4 regions of the Marinomonas sp. BSi20584 genome follow, and region 2 is predicted to be linked to each of the others. Evidence: predicted binding sites of a transcription regulator. Region 2 holds the regulator's gene; each other region holds the start of a gene.

Evidence for each region. The regulator sigma-54, encoded in region 2, starts transcription at its own class of promoters, with help from an activator protein. The targets are predictions, from matches to a motif close to TGGCACNNNNNTTGCTNT.
Region 1: the regulator sigma-54 is predicted to act here: its motif matches at 2,793-2,810, upstream of TY87_RS03940 (benzaldehyde dehydrogenase).
Region 3: the regulator sigma-54 is predicted to act here: its motif matches at 2,806-2,823, upstream of TY87_RS12190 (amino acid ABC transporter substrate-binding protein).
Region 4: the regulator sigma-54 is predicted to act here: its motif matches at 1,673-1,690, upstream of TY87_RS20545 (ammonium transporter).

What each region holds. Positions count from the first base shown of each region.
Region 1 covers NZ_KZ454871.1:6,731-11,441, reverse strand. The annotation lists gene TY87_RS03950 (coniferyl-alcohol dehydrogenase) at 1-733, shown strand, start outside; gene TY87_RS03945 (sigma-54-dependent Fis family transcriptional regulator) at 828-2,591, opposite strand; gene TY87_RS03940 (benzaldehyde dehydrogenase) at 2,913-4,373, shown strand; gene TY87_RS03935 (LysR family transcriptional regulator) at 4,470-4,711, opposite strand, start outside.
Region 2 covers NZ_KZ454896.1:26,305-31,015, forward strand. The annotation lists gene lptA (lipopolysaccharide transport periplasmic protein LptA) at 1-495, shown strand, start outside; gene lptB (LPS export ABC transporter ATP-binding protein) at 496-1,221, shown strand; gene TY87_RS20090 (RNA polymerase factor sigma-54) at 1,300-2,775, shown strand; gene ptsN (PTS IIA-like nitrogen regulatory protein PtsN) at 2,793-3,242, shown strand; gene TY87_RS20100 (HPr family phosphocarrier protein) at 3,252-3,521, shown strand; gene mgtE (magnesium transporter) at 3,529-4,711, shown strand, end outside.
Region 3 covers NZ_KZ454879.1:151,995-156,705, forward strand. The annotation lists gene TY87_RS12180 (amino acid ABC transporter permease) at 1-401, opposite strand, end outside; gene TY87_RS12185 (amino acid ABC transporter permease) at 412-1,587, opposite strand; gene TY87_RS12190 (amino acid ABC transporter substrate-binding protein) at 1,696-2,721, opposite strand; gene lrp (leucine-responsive transcriptional regulator Lrp) at 3,276-3,752, shown strand; gene TY87_RS12200 (ComEA family DNA-binding protein) at 3,798-4,487, opposite strand; gene recG (ATP-dependent DNA helicase RecG) at 4,598-4,711, opposite strand, start outside.
Region 4 covers NZ_KZ454898.1:3,646-8,356, reverse strand. The annotation lists gene TY87_RS20560 (outer membrane protein assembly factor BamD) at 1-316, shown strand, start outside; gene TY87_RS20555 (glutathione S-transferase) at 328-978, opposite strand; gene TY87_RS20550 (cold-shock protein) at 1,114-1,326, opposite strand; gene TY87_RS20545 (ammonium transporter) at 1,805-3,016, shown strand; gene TY87_RS20540 (tRNA-uridine aminocarboxypropyltransferase) at 3,143-3,601, shown strand; gene TY87_RS20535 (fumarylacetoacetate hydrolase family protein) at 3,591-4,298, opposite strand; gene TY87_RS20530 (cupin domain-containing protein) at 4,326-4,711, opposite strand, start outside.

The sequences.
Region 1 (4,711 bases), on a different contig from region 2:
TGTGTCTTCAGGTATCGGTGCTGATGTTGCTCGATTAGCTCGCTTTCATGGTGCGCGTGTTATCGGAGTAGATCGCAATGAACCAAGTATGACGCTGGATGGCTTTGTACAAATAGATTTAGGTAATCCTACGGCGATTGATACGGCGCTTGATACCTTGCCTGAAAAAATTGATGCCTTGTGTAATATCGCTGGTGTGCCAGGCACTGCAGATGCCGAGTTGGTTGGTCGCGTGAATTATTTGGGGTTGCGCCATTTAAGTGAAGCTTTGATTCCTAGATTCAATCAAGGGGCCAGTATTGTCAATGTGGCTTCTGTGTTAGGTATCGAGTGGCCAGAGCGTCTTGAACAGCATAAAGCATTGGCTGGTACCTCTTATTTTGAAGAAGGTGCTGCTTGGCTGAAAAAGAACCCAGTTCCACAAGAAACCTGTTATCAGTATTTCAAAGAAGCTCTTATTGTTTGGTCAACGCAGCAAGCTTTTACTTGGTTCCGTGATCATGGCGTACGTATGAATTGCGTGGCTCCAGGTCCTGTTTTTACGCCAATTTTAGGCGATTTTGTATCTATGCTTGGTGAAGAGCGAGTTCAAAAAGACGCCGAGCGTATGTTACGTCCTGCTTATTCGGATGAAGTGGCAGAAGTGATCGCTTTTCTTTGCTCCGATGCTTCCCGTTGGGTATGTGGCGTGAATATACCTGTTGATGGTGGATTAGCTTCGACTTATCTTTAAATATTCAGAATATGGTAGATCGACGGAAGCTGATAAGCCTGTGATTGTGCTGTATCACAGGCTTATCTGATTTTTAAATGACCACTTTTTTGTTTTACTTATTCTTCTTCAGACGATAAGCCAATTGTGGTCTGCTTAGACCAACTCGTCTTGCCGCTTCAGATAAATTGCCTTGGGCGTTATCTACGGCTTCTTGTAATAAGCTTTGTTCAAGCTCTTCAATATCAAAATGATTTTTTCCACCGACAAATTGAGTGATGTGTTCCAAGAGCGATTCTGTCGCTTCTTTTTTGCTATCGGCATGGCTTAAGGTGCCTTGGTGATTCACTGAGTAGATAATTTCTTCTGGAATAAACTCGTTTCTAAACAAATGTGGAAGATCAATCGGTTCACCTTCTTCTGATGCAATCACGCCGCGCTCCATTAGATTTTGTAACTCACGAATATTCCCCGGAAAACCATAATTTAATAACGCTCGTCGCGCTGTTTGTGTCATGCCAGATGGTGCTTTTTGATGCAGTTGGCAAAAGTGATGGTAGAAGTGATTAATGAGCAATGGGATGTCAGCTTTTCGCTCTCTTAGCGGAGGTAGATGTATTGGGAAGACGTTTAAACGAAAGAACAAATCTTCGCGGAATTCGCCTTTTTCAATGGCTTTACGTAGGTCTACATTGGTTGCAGCGACGACTCTTACATTGACTTTAATAGCTGAAATACCGCCGACTCGTTCTACTTCTTTTTCTTGTAAAACACGCAATAATTTACTCTGTCCTGCTAGGCTTAGTGTGCCAATTTCATCTAAGAATAGTGTACCGCCATTGGCTCTTTCAAAGCGACCGGGACGGCTACTCGTTGCTCCTGTATAGGCGCCTTTTTCGACGCCAAACAGTTCAGTTTCTATGAGATTTTCAGGAATCGCAGCACAGTTAAATGCGACAAAAGGACCAGTTTGGCGACTGAATTTATGCAGCATACTGGCAAAAAGCTCCTTGCCTACTCCAGATTCGCCAGTGAATAGCACTGTAGCATTGGTTGGTGCGACCTTTTGTAATGAATGATTAGCAGCGGTAAAAGCGGCGGAAACTCCAATCATTTTTGGCTGATCGTCTAACAGTTCTGGTTCCATTAGGTCGAGTTTAGGGGAAGGTTTAGTAACCAGTTCAGCATTTTGAGAAGTGACGTTAAGGAAGCGAATATCGTCTTCGATATTATCCCAAAGTTCGGCAGATTTACCGATGACCCGACAGACCGAATGCCCCATAGATTGACATTCTATTTCTCTGAAAATGACCAGAGATCCTACTAAGCCAGAGACATAACCGATGGCGTAACCTAATTCCATCCAGCATGCGGGTGAGCTACCAATGCCGTAAGCGGCAATGTGTTCTTCATCTTCACTGCTGTGATGCCAAAGAAATTCACCATCATATGCACCTTTTTCGGTGTCAAATTCAAAGTGAATAGTTTCCACTTTGACGACACCTTCTAGCCCATGAAGATGAGTGCCAGCAGTGAAAATGGAGGCTGGATCTGAGTCTGGCCAGCGCTTTTGAATGAGCTCTGCGTCTCTTAGGCCAGATAAATAACCTGTTCGAGTAAGAATGTCGCGCGATTTTTCGAGACCAAGGGAATCAATCATCTCGCGACGCAACAGCCCAAACGACGAGCTGTGGATCAGTAACATGCGTTGATCGTCTAACCAAATGCGACCATCACCGGGCGAAAAAAACAGACATTCTGTCAGCTCCTCTACGGTGGGTGCATGTTGGCCATCTAGTTCACGGGAGCTGCCTTTGAGTAGGATTTTTTGATTGCTTTTAGCTAAGTCTGCTAAAGAAATGCGATGAGAGTTCGTCATTATTATTTTTCCTCTTTCATCTAGTTGATGAAATGGTTAACTGCTTTTTCCTAGTTTTGATTGTATTTAACGATATCGTCAAGTTGTTGTTGGATATTTATACAATGCAATATCGGATTATCGATATTGATAAAATTACAAACCTTTATTTATCAATATGTTGCGTTTTATATTTTGATGGAATTTGCTGAAGTATTATTTCGGCATAGCTATTGCTGTAGTGTACGAATGGTATGAATAACCAAAATACTGAACTTCCACTTGGCTTGATTTGTCTTAGTAGAAATTCAGTGGCTAATAAAAATAAATAGGAGAATACACATGACAGTATCTGTACTTGAATCTAAAAAATGGTCTGGTAAGTTTTTTACGGGTGACTGGGTTGCTGCTTCAAACAAGCAAGACGTTATGGAGCCAGCGACAGGTAAGGTTTTGAGTGAAGTCGGTATTGCTACAGCAGATGAAGTTTATTTGGCTTGTCAACGAGCCAATGAAGCGCAAAAAGAATGGTTAAAAGTCCCACCAAGAGACAAGGCTACATTGTTTCATAAAGCCGCCGCTTTCATGCAAGAAAACTTTGACGAACTGGCTTTGTATATTGCCCGTGAAACCGGCGGTATTATTCCTAAAGGCCAGCACGAAGTAAAAGAAGCCATTCTAATTCTGCAATTGGCTGCCAATATGACGTTGGAGCCAAATGGTCTAACGTTGCCTTCTGTCCCCGAAAAAATGTCTTACGCGACACGTAAGGCTATTGGTGTTGCGGGTGTTATTTCTCCCTTTAACTTTCCGATGATTCTCTCTATTCGATCTATTGCTCCAGCCTTGGCGACAGGTAATGCGGTAGTCACCAAACCAGATCCACAAACGCCTGTCACTGGCGGTTTTATTCTTGCTCTTGCCTTGGAGGCCGCAGGTTTGCCAAAAGGCGTATTTCAAGTCTTACCGGGTGCTGTTGAAGCTGGTGAAGCGCTTTGTGCTGCGCCAGAGATCGGTATGGTGGCGTTTACTGGATCTACTGCTGCAGGCCGAAAAGTGGGTGAAGCCTGTGGTCGTAATTTGAAAAAAGTGTCTCTTGAGTTAGGTGGCAAAAGCTCCTTGATCATTTTGGAAGATGCCGATTTAGATGTGGCTGCCAGTAATATTGCTTGGGGTGCGTATTTCCACCAAGGACAAATTTGCATGGCGTCTGGTCGTATCTTGGTTCAAGAAAGCATCGCAGAAGTGCTAACGGCTAAAATCGTCGAAAAAGCCAAGCATTTACCCGTCGGTGATCCAGCTTCTGGAAAAGTCGCTTTAGGGCCGCTGATTAATCAGCGCCAGCTTGAAAAAGTTCACGCGATTGTTCAGGACACCATCGCGGCGGGCGCTAAGCTAGAAGCGGGCGGAACGCACGAAGGGCCTTTCTATACGCCAACAGTATTGAGCAATGTGAAGCCGGGAATGCGTTCTTTTGATGAAGAAATCTTTGGTCCAGTGGTTAATATTGTTACCTTTAAACACGATGACGAAGCTGTGGCTATGGCGAACAACACACAATATGGTTTAGCTGGAGCGGTGATTTCGAACGATCTTTCTCGAGCACAACGTATTGGTGCTCAGTTGCATGTTGGCTTACTGCATATCAATGATCAAACCGTCAACGATGAATGCATTAACCCATTTGGTGGTTGCGGCGCATCAGGCAATGGCAGCGCGGTGTGTGGCCCTGCGGATTGGGATCTTTATACTCATTGGCAATGGGTGACCATTAAGCAAGCTGCAACGCCTTATCCTTTTTAAGGTGTTTAGATAGGTAAATCATTAGAAATGAAAAAGCTCCATGCTGATGGTATGGAGCTTTTTGTTATTCGCGGTCTCATGGTTATCGGTTATCGGTTATTGTGTTTTTAGCTTGTCTATAATCGTTAACTTTAACTCTTCAATGAATGTCTGAATAATGGTGGATTGTCGTTCGCGATGCAGTGTTATCCCTATGGTGCATTCAGGTTTTGGGAGTGAGATAGGGATTTGCTTTAGGCGAGGGTTGAGTTTGTTTATATTCCAGTCGTCATAGAATAACAGCGCGATGGCGTCACTGTGGATAACCAGCTCTTCAGAAGAGGCAAAGGTCAACATTT
Region 2 (4,711 bases):
ACTTCAGCCCTAATTGGCCAATACGCATACGCACTACCTGAAGACACAACCAAGCCATTAGAAATACAAGCTGATGAGGCATCATTCGACCAAAATTCAGGCGAAGCAATATACAAAGGCAATGTATTTGTTAAGCAAGGTACCATTGAAATTCAGGCCCAATACCTTAAAGTAACAACAGACGCTAAGACCCGAAAATTTAGCAGCCTAGAAGCCACAGGAAAACCTGCGAAATTCAGTCAGCAGATAGACTGGAGCGGCAACATTGTTATCAGTAAAGGCAATGAAATACATTATTTAACCAGCGAATCAAAATTAGAAATTATTGGTGATGGTTACCTAAGCAGAATGCAGAACTCCATCACCGCAGACTACATCCTCTACATGATTGATGACGGCACATTCAGTGCTGAGAAAAAAGATTCAGGGCGCGTATCAATGACCTTACAACCGCAAGCGCCAAAAGATAAACAAGCACCTGAGAATAAAAAATAGATGGCACTACTAGAAGCAAAACACCTTGCGAAGAGCTACAAAAAACGCCAAGTCGTAAAGGATGTATCTATTTCCGTTGAGTCTGGCCAAGCCGTTGGCCTACTCGGCCCTAATGGCGCGGGTAAGACCACCTGTTTTTATATGATAGTTGGCATGGTAGCAAACGACGCTGGCGGCATATTTATTGATGGCCAAGACATCACTCATGACGCCATGCATACTCGTGCTCAAAAAGGCATTGGCTACCTCCCTCAAGAGGCATCTATTTTTAGGAAAATGTCTGTAGAAGATAATATCCTAGCCATTTTAGAAACCCGCAAAAAGCTAACAAAAGCACAGCAACAAGAAAGACTAGAAGAACTCTTAGAAGAGTTTCATATCACCCATATTCGCACCAACCTAGGAATGGCACTATCAGGAGGAGAAAGGCGCCGGGTTGAAATAGCGAGAGCGGTTGCCATGAACCCAAAATTCATCCTACTTGATGAACCCTTTGCTGGCGTAGACCCTATCTCAGTTGGTGACATAAAACACATAATCAAACATCTCCAAGAAAGTGGAATCGGTGTCTTAATTACCGATCACAATGTCAGAGAAACACTAGACATCTGTGATAAAGCTTACATTGTTGGCAATGGTTACATCATTGCATCTGGCGATGCCAGTACCGTCATCAACAATGAACAAGTAAAAAAGGTCTATTTAGGCGACGACTTCCGTCTGTAACCCCTTATCATTGCTGTAGAAAGGGAGTAGTATGCATAACTCGTTCCAATTCATTCAAATAGAAGAAAGAGTTGCTCTATGAAGCAGTCTTTACAATTAAAGCTTGGTCAACAGCTGACTATGACGCCACAACTGCAACAGGCTATTCGCTTGCTGCAGCTTTCTACGTTGGATTTAAAACAAGAAATTCATGAGTTTCTTGAATCGAACCCATTGCTTGAGCTCGACGACGACGAACAAATTCATCACGACATCCCTGCAAGCATAGAATCAAAAAGCGCTGCCGATACAACAGTCGACAATAATAGCGAAGAACCACGCGTAGAATCTGAGTGGACAGAAAGCATCCCTGAAGAACTATCCATAGATAGTAACTGGGATGATACCTATCAAAGTTCTGCAGCTGTCAGCGATCACAACAGCTACGAAGGCGATAGCGACTTCGAAAGCCGTAACGCACCAGCAGAAAGCATCCAAGACCATCTTATATGGCAATTAAATTTAACCCACATGTCAGATCGCGACATTGAAATCGCTTACGCCATCATTGAATGCGTTCAACCTGATGGCTACTTAAGCATTTCTCCCGATGACATCTGGGAATCTCTCGGCACTGAATTAGAAGATCTAGATATTGAAGAAGTCATTGCAGTGCAGCATAGATTGCAGCGCTTTGACCCTGTAGGCGTATGCTCAATTGACCTACGCGACTGCCTTCTTGTGCAACTAGAAGCATTCCAAAGCCACCCGCTGTATAAGAGCACATACAATCTTATTGATCATTACCTACCATTATTAGGTAATCGAGATTTTGCTCAGTTGAGCCGTAAGACAAAGCTCAAAGACGAAGCACTAAAAGAAGTCGTCAATTTGATTCAACAGCTCAACCCACGCCCAGGCTCAGTTATTGACGCTGACGACACGGACTACGTTATTCCTGATGTCACAGTGAAAAAACGCCATGACGTATGGCAAGTGGAACTAAATAATGACGCTTTGCCGCCCATCAAAATCAATGAGACTTACTCAGCGATGGCTAGCACTGCAGCAGCAACAGCAGAAGATGTGACTTACATAAAAACATCTCTTCAAGAAGCAAAATGGTTCATGAAGAGCCTACAGAGCCGCAACGAAACTTTATTAAAAGTGGCAAGCTGCATTGTAAGTCGACAAATTGATTTCTTCGAACTAGGGGAAGAAGCCATGAAACCCATGGTTCTTCATGATGTCGCAGAAGAAGTAGGTATGCATGAGTCAACTATTTCTAGGGTAACAACACAGAAATACATGCACACACCAAAAGGCATCTTTGAGCTGAAATACTTTTTCTCCAGCCATGTAAACACCGCCTCTGGCGGAGAATGTTCTTCTACCGCAATACGAGCTATGATTAAAAAGCTTGTATCGGATGAACCGGCGAAAAAACCGTTAAGCGATAACAAGCTAGCTGCTATTTTAGCAGACCAAGGCATACAGGTTGCTCGACGCACTGTAGCCAAATATCGAGAGGCGATGAACATCCCTCCTTCCAATGAACGAAAACGACTGATCTAAACGGAAACCATTTTATCATGTCCTTGAAATCATTATTAAAAGCGGAACTCGTTCTCGCAAAACAAGATATTGTTAGTAAAAAACGAGTACTTGAAAGCATTGCTGAAGTTGCTTCCAATCGACTGCATTGTGACAACGAAGCTGTCTATGACGCACTACTAGGTCGTGAAAAGCTAGGTAGTACAGGCATAGGCAACGGCATAGCTATTCCACACTGTCGCCTAGAATCTGCAAACCATACCGCTATTGTCGTTATGTCATTGCAAACTCCGATTGATTTCGATTCCATCGATAAAAGAGCGGTAGACTTAATATTTGCATTAATTGTTCCACCTCATGAGTGTGACCAACACCTTGCAACACTAGCTCAAATAGCAGAACTTGCCCAATCTCCAGAAGCACTGGATAAATTGCGCACAGCACAGACCAATGAAGAACTATTCAATATATTTGAATCACTAATATAGGAAAAAAGCATGCAGGAAGAGTCCGTCACGATCATAAATAAACTTGGCTTGCATGCTCGCGCTGCTGGCAAATTGGTTGAAACAACCACTCGCTTTTCTTGCGATATCACCATAGAAAAAGATAGCCGAAATGTTGACGGAAAAAGCATCATGGCGATGATGATGCTTGCTGCCGGCAAAGGCACAGAAATTCGCATCAAAACCAATGGTGAAGACGAGTTAGATGCAATAAAAGCGGTAATAGAATTAATAAATAATCGTTTTGGTGAAGACGAGTAAGACTTATATGTCAGAGCAAAACACTCTAAATCACCTCCAAACGGTCACCGAATCGCTCGAATCCGGTACCACCATGCAAATCCGTTATTTACTTAACGGCGCTTTGCCCGCACAGGATGTTGCTCGTCTATTAGAGTCTTCTCCTCCCAAAGAGCGTAAGCTTCTTTGGGAGTTAATAGAAGCCAAGAATGAAGGCGAAGTACTTCAATATCTAAGCGAAGATATTGGCGTACAATTCATGAAAAACATGGATACAGAGCGACTTATCGCCGTATCCGAACATTTTGAAAGCGATGACCTTGCAGACTTACTGCAACACCTACCAGAAAAGGTCGTAAAAGAAGTTCTTGCGTCAATGTCCACGCAAGACAGAACAAGAGTTGAAGCACTATTAAGCTACTCGGAAGATTCTGCTGGCGGCTTGATGAATACGGACACCATCACCATACGTCCAAACATTACCGTCGATCTAGTGTTTCGCTATTTACGCAGACACTCAACACTACCAGACATGACAGACAACTTACTGGTTGTCAGCCGTTCAGATCGCCTTTTAGGAATACTTCCACTTACCAAACTACTGGTATCAGATATTAGCGCTACAGTGCGCGATATCATGGAAACAGAATTCACCGTCATTGACGCAGAAACGCCTGCCAGCGAAGTCGCGCAGCTTTTTGAAAAAATGGACCTAGTATCCGCTCCCGTTATTGACAGCAAAACTAAAAAACTACTTGGCCGCATCACCATCGATGACGTTGTAGACGTTATCCGTGACGAAGCCGAACACTCCATGTTAAGCATGGCGGGTCTTGATGATGACGAAGATACCTTCGCACCCATCATGAAAACCACCAAGCGACGCGCAGTGTGGCTTGGCATAAACCTAATAACCGCCTTTACAGCGTCTTACGTTATCGGCTTATTCCAAGAGACACTAGACCAAGTTGTCGCATTAGCTATACTCATGCCAATCGTTGCTAGCATGGGCGGTATAGCTGGCTCTCAAGTACTGACACTGGTCATTCGCGGTATCGCACTAAATCAGATAGGCTCTACCAATACTCGCTGGCTACTTAATAGAGAGCTCATTGTTGGACTCATAAATGGCCTTGTTTGGGCAACAGTAATAGCCGCACTTACCGCACTTTGGTTTGACAACATCAAGATTGCCTATATCATTGCAGGCG
Region 3 (4,711 bases), on a different contig from region 2:
ATGGGGTAAGCAACGATAATAGCGATAGAAAGATACAGTTTGTTAATCGTCTTAATGGCAAAAGCACCAACCATAACCACTAATAGAATCACGGCTAAATTAATACGCCATGTTTCTGCTTCTGGATACAAACCGTACATGAACTGATCAAAATACACACCGATGAAAGCCCAACAAGCACCGCCAGCAGTACAGGCCGCTTTAGATGAACCTTCCCAAGTAGCATTAATTAAAGCCCACTCAACAACGGGTGGAAGTAGTAAATACAATATGTAGATACTAAAGAACGTTAGAAAAATATTAAGCGGGGACGAAAATAAATTCTGACGTACCCATGCCACGGCACCAACCGATGTAACCGGTGGTGGGAGGCTTGGTGATGGTTTAAAGATAATAGCCATGATCTGCCTCCTAGCGCTCAATTAATGACATTTTGTTGTTGTACCAGTTCATGAATACCGAAATCGATAGACTCAATGAACCGTAAACCAACATACAAAGACCAATGGTTTCAATCGCTTGACCTGTTTGGTTCAGCGTTGTACCCATCACGACAGCTACCAATTCAGGGTATGCAATAGCAGCCCCTAAAGAAGAGTTTTTCGCTAAGTTAAGGTATTGGCTTGTTAGTGGCGGAATAATAACGCGCAACGCTTGAGGCAAGACAATTAGACGCTGTGTCATGCTATCACGTAAGCCTAAAGAGCGAGCTGCCTCGGTTTGTCCCCAGTTTACGGACAAAATACCAGCGCGAACGATCTCGGCAATAAAAGCGCCAGTGTAAGTTGATAGGGCAACTAATACCGCAACAAATTCAGGCGGTAGCACCATACCACCAGTCACGTTAAAGCGACTTTTTGTTGGTAAATCAAACTCTATTGGAAACCCTGCCATGGCAAGAAAGATAAAGGTAATACCAAAAATGACACCCAATGAAGCCCAATAAGCAGGAAACCATAATCCTGTTCTAGTTTGGCGTTTTTTGGCCCAAACGATGACGCCGATAGATGCGACAATCGATAGGATGAAACCGACGATTACCAATCCAAAGCCATCTTGGGTTATTGGGTTTGGTGAGTAGATGCCGCGTTTGTTAAGTAAAAAATCGGCAAACTCATAACTTTGAGCAGGTGCTGGTAGCGCAGCAAGTACCGCAAAATACCAAAAGAACATCTGCAACAATAATGGAATGTTACGCAATGTTTCAATATAGACAGTTGCTAAACGTGCCACTAACCAGTTTTTTGATAAACGGGCTAGGCCCATTATTACACCAATAATAGTGGCTAATATTATACCTAATAGAGAGATTACGAAGGTGTTGATTAAAGCAACAACAAACGCTCGTCCGTAAGTATTAGCTTCGGTGTATTCAATAAGGTGAATAAGAATTGGAAAACCAGCAGGCTCATTAAAAAATGAGAAACCAGTGGAAATCCCTCGGTTATCGAGGTTGGCTTGAAGGTTACTAAATAAGTAATAACCCGCAAAGACCACCATCGCTAGCAGCAAAATTTGAAAAATTAAGGCACGATTACCCGCGTCGTTCAAAAAGCTGTTATTGCTCGGAGTTGTTTTATCGCTCATCTTGGTTCAGGCAATGAAATGCTCGTCAGATGTGTAAGAAAGGGGGGAGAAACCCAGCGACTCTCTAGTCGCTGGGTAAATACCCAAGCAGTTTTTTTGCTTTAGGTATTAACGAACTGGTGGCGCGTACATGATGCCGCCAGCTTCAGTCCATAGAGCATTAAGACCACGTGGTAGATCAACAGGAGTAGATGGACCAACGTTACGCTCAAACACTTCACCGTAGTTACCTACGTTAGCGATGATGTTGTAAGCCCAATCAGCAGGAAGCTCTAGTTGAGCACCCATATCACCTTCAACACCTAGTAGACGTTTGATGCCTGGATCATTGGTTTCACTTTTGATCTTAGCAACGTTTTTAGATGAAATATCCATTTCTTCCGCGTTAACTTGAACATACATAGACCAAGTTACGATATCTTTCCATTGGTTGTCGCCATGGCGAACAACTGGACCTAGTGGTTCTTTAGAAATCGTTTCTGGAAGAATAACGTGAGCAGATGGATCAGCTAGTTTAGTACGGTGAGCCGCTAGACCTGATTTATCCGTAGTGTATACGTCACAACGGCCTGAGTCGTAAGCTGCTAACGCTTCGTCTGCTTTTTGTACTACAACTGGAACGTAAGACAGTTTGTTTTTACGGAAGAAATCCGCCATGTTCAATTCTGTCGTTGTGCCTTGCTCAGTACAAACCGTTGCACCATCAAGATCCATCGCAGATTTTACGCCTAGGTCTTTACGAACCATGAAGCCTTGACCGTCGTAAAAGTTAACTGCAGTGAAGTCTAGACCCAAAGACGCGTCACGGGTGTAAGTCCAAGTTGTGTTACGAGCAAGGATATCGATTTCACCAGATTGTAGAGCAGTGAAACGTTCTTTCGCAGAAAGGGGAGTGAATTTAACTTTTTGAGCATCGCCAAAAATAGCGGAAGCAACAGCGCGACAAGCATCAACGTCTATGCCAGTCCAGTTGCCTTTATCATCAGCATTGGAGAAACCTGGAACACCAGTACTGACACCACATTGAACGAAGCCTTTTGCTTTAACATCTTCAAGTGTTGACGCAGCAGCGCCAGCGCTGATAGTTGCGGCGATTGCAGCGGTCGAAAGTAATTTACAAACATTCGATTTCATTATATTGAGCCTCCCAGGCGTTTTTATATATGTTGTTATCTTGCTTGATTCTATATTTCAGATTTTAAAATCCGTGTTTTGAAACTAGCAAAGTTAGTGCCAACATTTAATTATTCTTGTTGTTAGGTATATGTAGACGATTCCTCTAAAAGATCATCACATACCCCTATAGAATTACTCTTTTGAGGAGTAGTCAAGGATAAAATGTCAGGAAAGATGTGTGGAATGCTAGTTTTTTGCGCTTTTTGAGTTTGAAACGAGATACTTTCTAATCAGCTTAGTTGAATATCCTCTTTTATTAAAGCTAGAGAAAACAAGGCTCTGTGAGATAATAGGGTCTATTTTTTTTGCACAAATATAGGGCATAACACAAAGGTGATGGATCTATTTTGTGCTAGATGAATTTTTTGCATCATTTTGGTGCTTTCATGTGCTTTGTTGTGCTTAATTTGAATACCCATACGCAATATATTGAATAAAGCGCTTTCCATAATTTGTAATCTGCATGGTAGACTTAAGCATCAATTGAAGCCATGTAAGGAGATCCACATCAGATGGATAACTCAGCAAAACCGCTTGATCGCTTAGACAAAAAAATTCTTCGAGAACTGCAGATTAATGGCCGTTTATCGAATGTAGAGTTGGCTAGTCGAGTAGGGCTAAGTGCTACTCCTTGTTTGGAGCGAGTGCGCCGCTTGGAACGTAATGGTTACATTACGGGCTATTGTGCTTTGGTTAATCCAAAGAAAGTGGACGCAGGATTGCTTGTTTTTGTCGAGATTCGTCTAAAGACAACGTCTCCAGAAGGTTTTAATGAATTCAAAACAGCGGTTACTGAAATCCCTGAAATTTTGGAGTGTCACTTGATAGCTGGTGATTTTGAGTACCTGCTAAAAGCACGCGTATCCAACATGGACTCTTACCGCCTTTTGCTTGGAGAAACCCTACTGACGCTGCCACATGTTCGAGAATCTCGTACTTATGTAGCTATGGAAGAGGTGAAGAATACTACTGTGGTTAATATCCCTTAAAGAATAAGGTTAGTGAATGGCCTGCTTACGCAGGCTTAATGCTACTTATTTTGTTAATTCAGCAAGTATTTTTTCCATCATAACCGGCCCCATCCCTTTGATATTAAGAACGGCTTTTTCTGATTGAAAAGGACGCTCTGCTATCAACTTTTCTAGTACTTTTTTCGGTACGCCTTTCACCTTTAGAAGCTTGTCCACTTTTGATTTATTAATGGCGAGATAGCCATCGGCGTAACCAGTGGCGTTTTTTTTTACTTCTTTCGGCTTTTTTACGGTGGGGTGCTCTGTTGCTATTTTCGGCGTAGATGCTGCTTTTTCGTTCTCTAGTTCGTCAACTTGCATCGCTGGGACAGAGGGATTGGATGGTGCTTCAACTTGATAAGCCGTGTCGAAATAAGCTGAGTCACACAAGGTGTAATCTACTCCGTTCCATTCGCTAAGTTGCAATGCTAATTGCCAAGAGCCAACCTGTGGTGGTTGAAAAAACAAATCGTAGTAGCAATCGGAAAGAAAATGCTGCCCTTTCATTTCACCAATAATAGTTGACGCGAGGACTATTTTTTCTAAATCCCCAATACCTTGATGAAATGCACACAACTGTAGTTGCAACGTGCCACTTAGATTTCCTTCGTCTCTATCATTAGCAATGCGCTGAATGGAAATGATGACTCTGTCATTTTCGATTCGGTAGCCGCAGCCTTGGATCGTTAGATGTGCTTGATTGGAAGCATTCATGTCAGTTCCTTCTTGCGAATCGATTAAGTAGGGCGTTTTAGCTTATGGAATTTTTGATTAAATTTTGCACATGTGCAAGCAAATACCGTTTATTTAGATGAAAAGAGTATTTAGACGTTTAAATATTGATCGTGATTAGGCAGCCATCGAGATAAAAGAGGCGAGACACGATCAGGATAACGACTGTGCAGCAGCGAAGCGGCTTTTTGAACATCATCCAGCAA
Region 4 (4,711 bases), on a different contig from region 2:
GGTGGCCCGTCACGAACTACAAGTGGCACGCTATTACCTTAAAAGGAAAGCACCGCTTTCTGCACTACGTCGTAGCCAAGAAGTAATTCAACACTATCCAAGCACACGCTCTGTAGAGGAAGCACTGGCCATAAGCATTCAATCATACAATGATTTGAAACAAACAGATTTGGCACAAACCAATCTAGCAGTATTAAAACAAAATTTTCCAAATACATCGTACATTGACAATAATGGTAACTTTGTCACCCTGAAGCTACCAAGCGATGCTGACCCCGGATTTCTATACTGGGTTTCATTTGGTCTAATTAACTAGATACCATCTAGTTAGGTAGCAGGGTACAGAGTATTTTCTTGCCCTGCGTGCCAAGCTGGATGTTTTGCCATGACTACAGAAATGAACCTATCCGAGTTAACGAAATAAGCAAGCCAACGTTTCACATTAGTGTACTCAGACAAATCAAACCATTTCGGATTCACAGCTGCAAACTGACGGATGAAGGGGAAAATGGCAATATCCGCCAAACTTCTCGCCTCACCTGCTATAAATACCCTATTTTCTAAACGCTTCTCCAGTCGAGACAAAAATACCGCTCCTCTACCGCGATAATAGGCTTCGCTACGTTCTGGGTGTCGATCCGCATATTTATATCTATCCAGCCAGTACTTAAAAAAATGATCATTGTAAGTAACCCAAGACATTATTCGATGCCGTTTCTGACTGTCTGCAGGCCACAATTCATCAGCCTTTTGCTTATCACCTGCCCGCGCTAGAGCCCAAAAAATAATATCCAAGCTCTCAGGATATCGCGTCCCATCAAGGTCAATTAACTGAGGAACCGTCGAACGCCCTCCCAATAACAATAATTCTGGCGGTTTAGACTTTAAAACCACCTCGCGCAAGTACACATAGACATTCAGTTCAGCTAGCGCGTATCTAGAGCGCATTGCATAAGGACAACGCCTAAACGAATACAAAAACGGCAGCAAAAATATCTCCTACTTTTTATAAACTATACAAATTATAAACATAAAAAAACCATGCTCATAATAAATACCTCATATAAAGTAAGATATTCAAGCGCATGGTTTTTTGGTCAATCAAAAGCTTATTTAAACTGGTGTAACATTCTCAGCTTGGGGACCTTTCTGTCCTTGAGTCACTTCGAACGTTACTTTTTGACCTTCTTGTAAAGTGCGACGACCACTACCATTTATTGAACGAAAATGAACGAAAACATCAGGTCCGCCTTCACGCTCAATAAAACCAAATCCTTTTTCATCATTAAACCATTTAACAATACCTGATACTAACTGACCTGACATAACAACCTCATTATTTATGTTGCCCTTAAATGGGCAATCTTTTAACTATGCTAAAAGCCTTTAAAGCTTGAGTAACTTCTTAATGTTAAGCATATTAAGTTAAGATTTATCTTAAAAAATACACCAACTCATCGATAATAAGTCGTAAAAAATAAAATAGAAAGCGGATGAAAAACAAGTATTGTTAAAAAAAGTAATAACACTCAACCAAAATATTAGCCCTATCCTATAAAGCCAACCTAAAATCATAACCATACTAAGCCATAAAACAACAAAAACTCCCAAAACTTCAAAACAGTGCAATTTAGGAAGAGTTTAATTAAATAGCACCAAATAAAAGCACAGATGGAACGTTTATTGCTTAATCCAAAATAAATTTGAATTAAACAATCTAAAAAAACCAATAAAGCCCCAAAAAAGAGCAATTAAGGACAATAGCAAACCTTTTCGGTGCAAAAACAAACGTTAGGAGCCACCTTTGACATCCACAAACAGTGCAGTAGAGATGCTAGTTTCCAGTTCAAATACTCTTTTTATACTACTTGGCGCCATAATGGTATTCGCCATGCATGCAGGGTTCGCTTTTTTAGAAGTGGGAACGGTACGGCATAAGAATCAAGTAAATGCGTTAGTCAAAATAATGACTGATTTTGCAATTTCGGCGCTCGTTTACTTTTTTGTTGGCTATCAAATTGCCTATGGCATTAATTTTTTTGACAGTGCAACAGTACTATCGCAGGAGCATGGCTATAGTTTAGTAAAGTTTTTTTTCCTCATGACTTTTGCTGCGGCGATACCTGCCATAATTTCTGGTGGTGTTGCTGAGCGAGCAAAATTTTATCCCATGCTAATTTCTGCAGCAATAATTGTTGGCATTGCCTATCCATTTTTTGAAGGCATTGTATGGAATGGTAATTATGGTCTTCAAGATTGGCTAGAAAAACAATACGGGGCGCCTTTTCATGACTTTGCAGGCTCCGTTGTCGTTCATGCTTTTGGGGGCTGGGTTGCCCTTGCTGCCATTATCCTACTTGGTACACGCAGAGGCCGTTTTAGACACGGAAAATTAGTCGCATTCGCACCGTCAAACATCCCATTTTTGGCCTTAGGCGCTTGGATACTTTGCATAGGTTGGTTTGGTTTTAACGTCATGTCAGCACAAACGCTTGATGGCGTAAGCGGTTTAGTGGCTGTTAATTCTTTAATGGCGATGGTTGGTGGCATCATAGCGGCCATGTTATTTGGAAAAAATGACCCAGGCTTTATCCACAATGGCCCCTTAGCAGGTTTAGTTGCCGTATGCGCAGGTTCAGACATCATGCACCCTATTGGCGCTTTAGCCACAGGAGCATTTGCCGGTGTAATATTCACCACTTTGTTTACTATTATTCAGCAAAAATTCAAACACACAGATGATGTTCTCGGTGTTTGGCCTCTGCATGGCGTTTGTGGAGCCTGGGGAGGCATTGCAGCAGGTATTTTTGGATCCGAGACGCTTGGTGGCTTAGGTGGCGTTAGCTTCTTCTCTCAGCTCGTAGGAAGCTCTGGTGGAATCGTAATAGCAACACTAAGCGGATTCATTGTTTATGGAATAGTTAAGTTAGTGAGCGGATTACGCCTCAGTGAAGAGGATGAATTTAACGGGGCAGACTTGTCAATTCATAAAATAGGCTCTATTGGCAAAGAATAACACTACCTCGTATAAAAGCCTGATGTCGTTTTGGTTCATTTTTAACTAAACCGACATCAGGCTTTTTTATTTTCTAGTTCATCTAGAGGTCTGTATAATTGCCCATTTATTGAAGCGAAAATACTAATGAAGATTTGGCTACTCACGCACAGTGAAGAACTAAAAAAAGCATCAGGAACAGGAAGACTAGTAAAAGAAACCCTAGGAAAAGAATGTGAAATTATCGTATGGTCCAGAGTCGCGCCAGATGAAGCGATATTAAACCTATCACCATCCGACACTCTACTAATTTATTTGTGTGAAAATGAAGAGCAAAAAGCTGTTAGTGATAGCCAGATATCCAAGAATAACACCATTATTATTGACGGAACTTGGCAACAAGCTCGCAAAATATACAATCAATCTCCCTACCTACAAAAATTCAAACATCATGAAATTCAAGGTGTAAAATCCGTATACAACAAACGTCGTAATCAAAAAAATATCGGTCTTTGCACTGCTGAAGTCGCTATTCATATTTTGACTGAATACAAGCATCCAGCAGCGGAAGAATTATCTAATAAATTCACTAAATTCAACCAGTAACACTTACTCTGATTTCACCCAAATGCTCAACCCAAGCCTGCATTTCATCCCCAACAACTACAGCCCCTACATTCTCAGGCGTCCCCGTCATTATTAAATCACCTGGTCGTAACTCAAAGACCTCTGATAACTTACAAATAACCTCTTCAATAGACCAAGTTAAGTTTGTAACATTGCTAATTTGCTTAAGATCACCATTAACTTTTAATCCAATTTCAGCCTTTGAAACATTATCAGCAAGTAAGTCTGTTTTTAATAAAATAGGGCTTATTGGTGCAGACTCATCAAATGATTTACCCACCTCCCAAGGACGTCCTTTCTTTTTAGCTTGCGACTGAAGATCTCGACGAGTCATGTCCAAACCTACTGCATAACCGAGAATGGCCTCTCTAGATTGCTGCATCGTTAAATTACGACCACCTTTACCTATCGCGATAACAAGCTCCACCTCATACTCAAACTGTGATGTAGCCATTGGATAAGTAATAAAAGTTGTTTCAGAAAAGCCTGCAGGTACAACACAAGAAGAATCTTTTGCAAAGAAGAATGGTGGATCTCTTTCTGGGTCATCACCCATTTCTTTTGAATGTTCAGCGTAATTACGGCCAACACAATAAACACGACCAACTGGGTATACTTGATTACTTTCAGCAATAGGTAAATAAACTCTATCTTGCTCAGGTACAATATTTTTCATTTAAGTCTCAATAAAGAATAGTAGGATTTAGAAATGGCCTGACTTTAACCAAATAAAGCAATTTGACGGCACAACCCAATGATCTAATCTGAAGCTAGGCTCACGTAGCCATGCTCCAGAAGCCATTTGAAGGTCTTCGTACTCAGCTTGTCCAGATATAATAAATAACTCAACGGAAGTCGCTAAGTCCAATTCACTTAATATATCTTCACCATTCTGAATACGAACAAACCAAACGCGCTCAGCGCCAAATTCGTAAAGAGGAACAACTTCGGATTTTTGAGATGACCAGATATTAGGAGTATCTATATAGATTTGATTTAAATCGGAGACTTGAAACTGATGTAATTTAACCAGTAAAAAACAGCCATCACGGCTATGAGGAGCATGACTGCTACCGGGAGGGTTTCTAA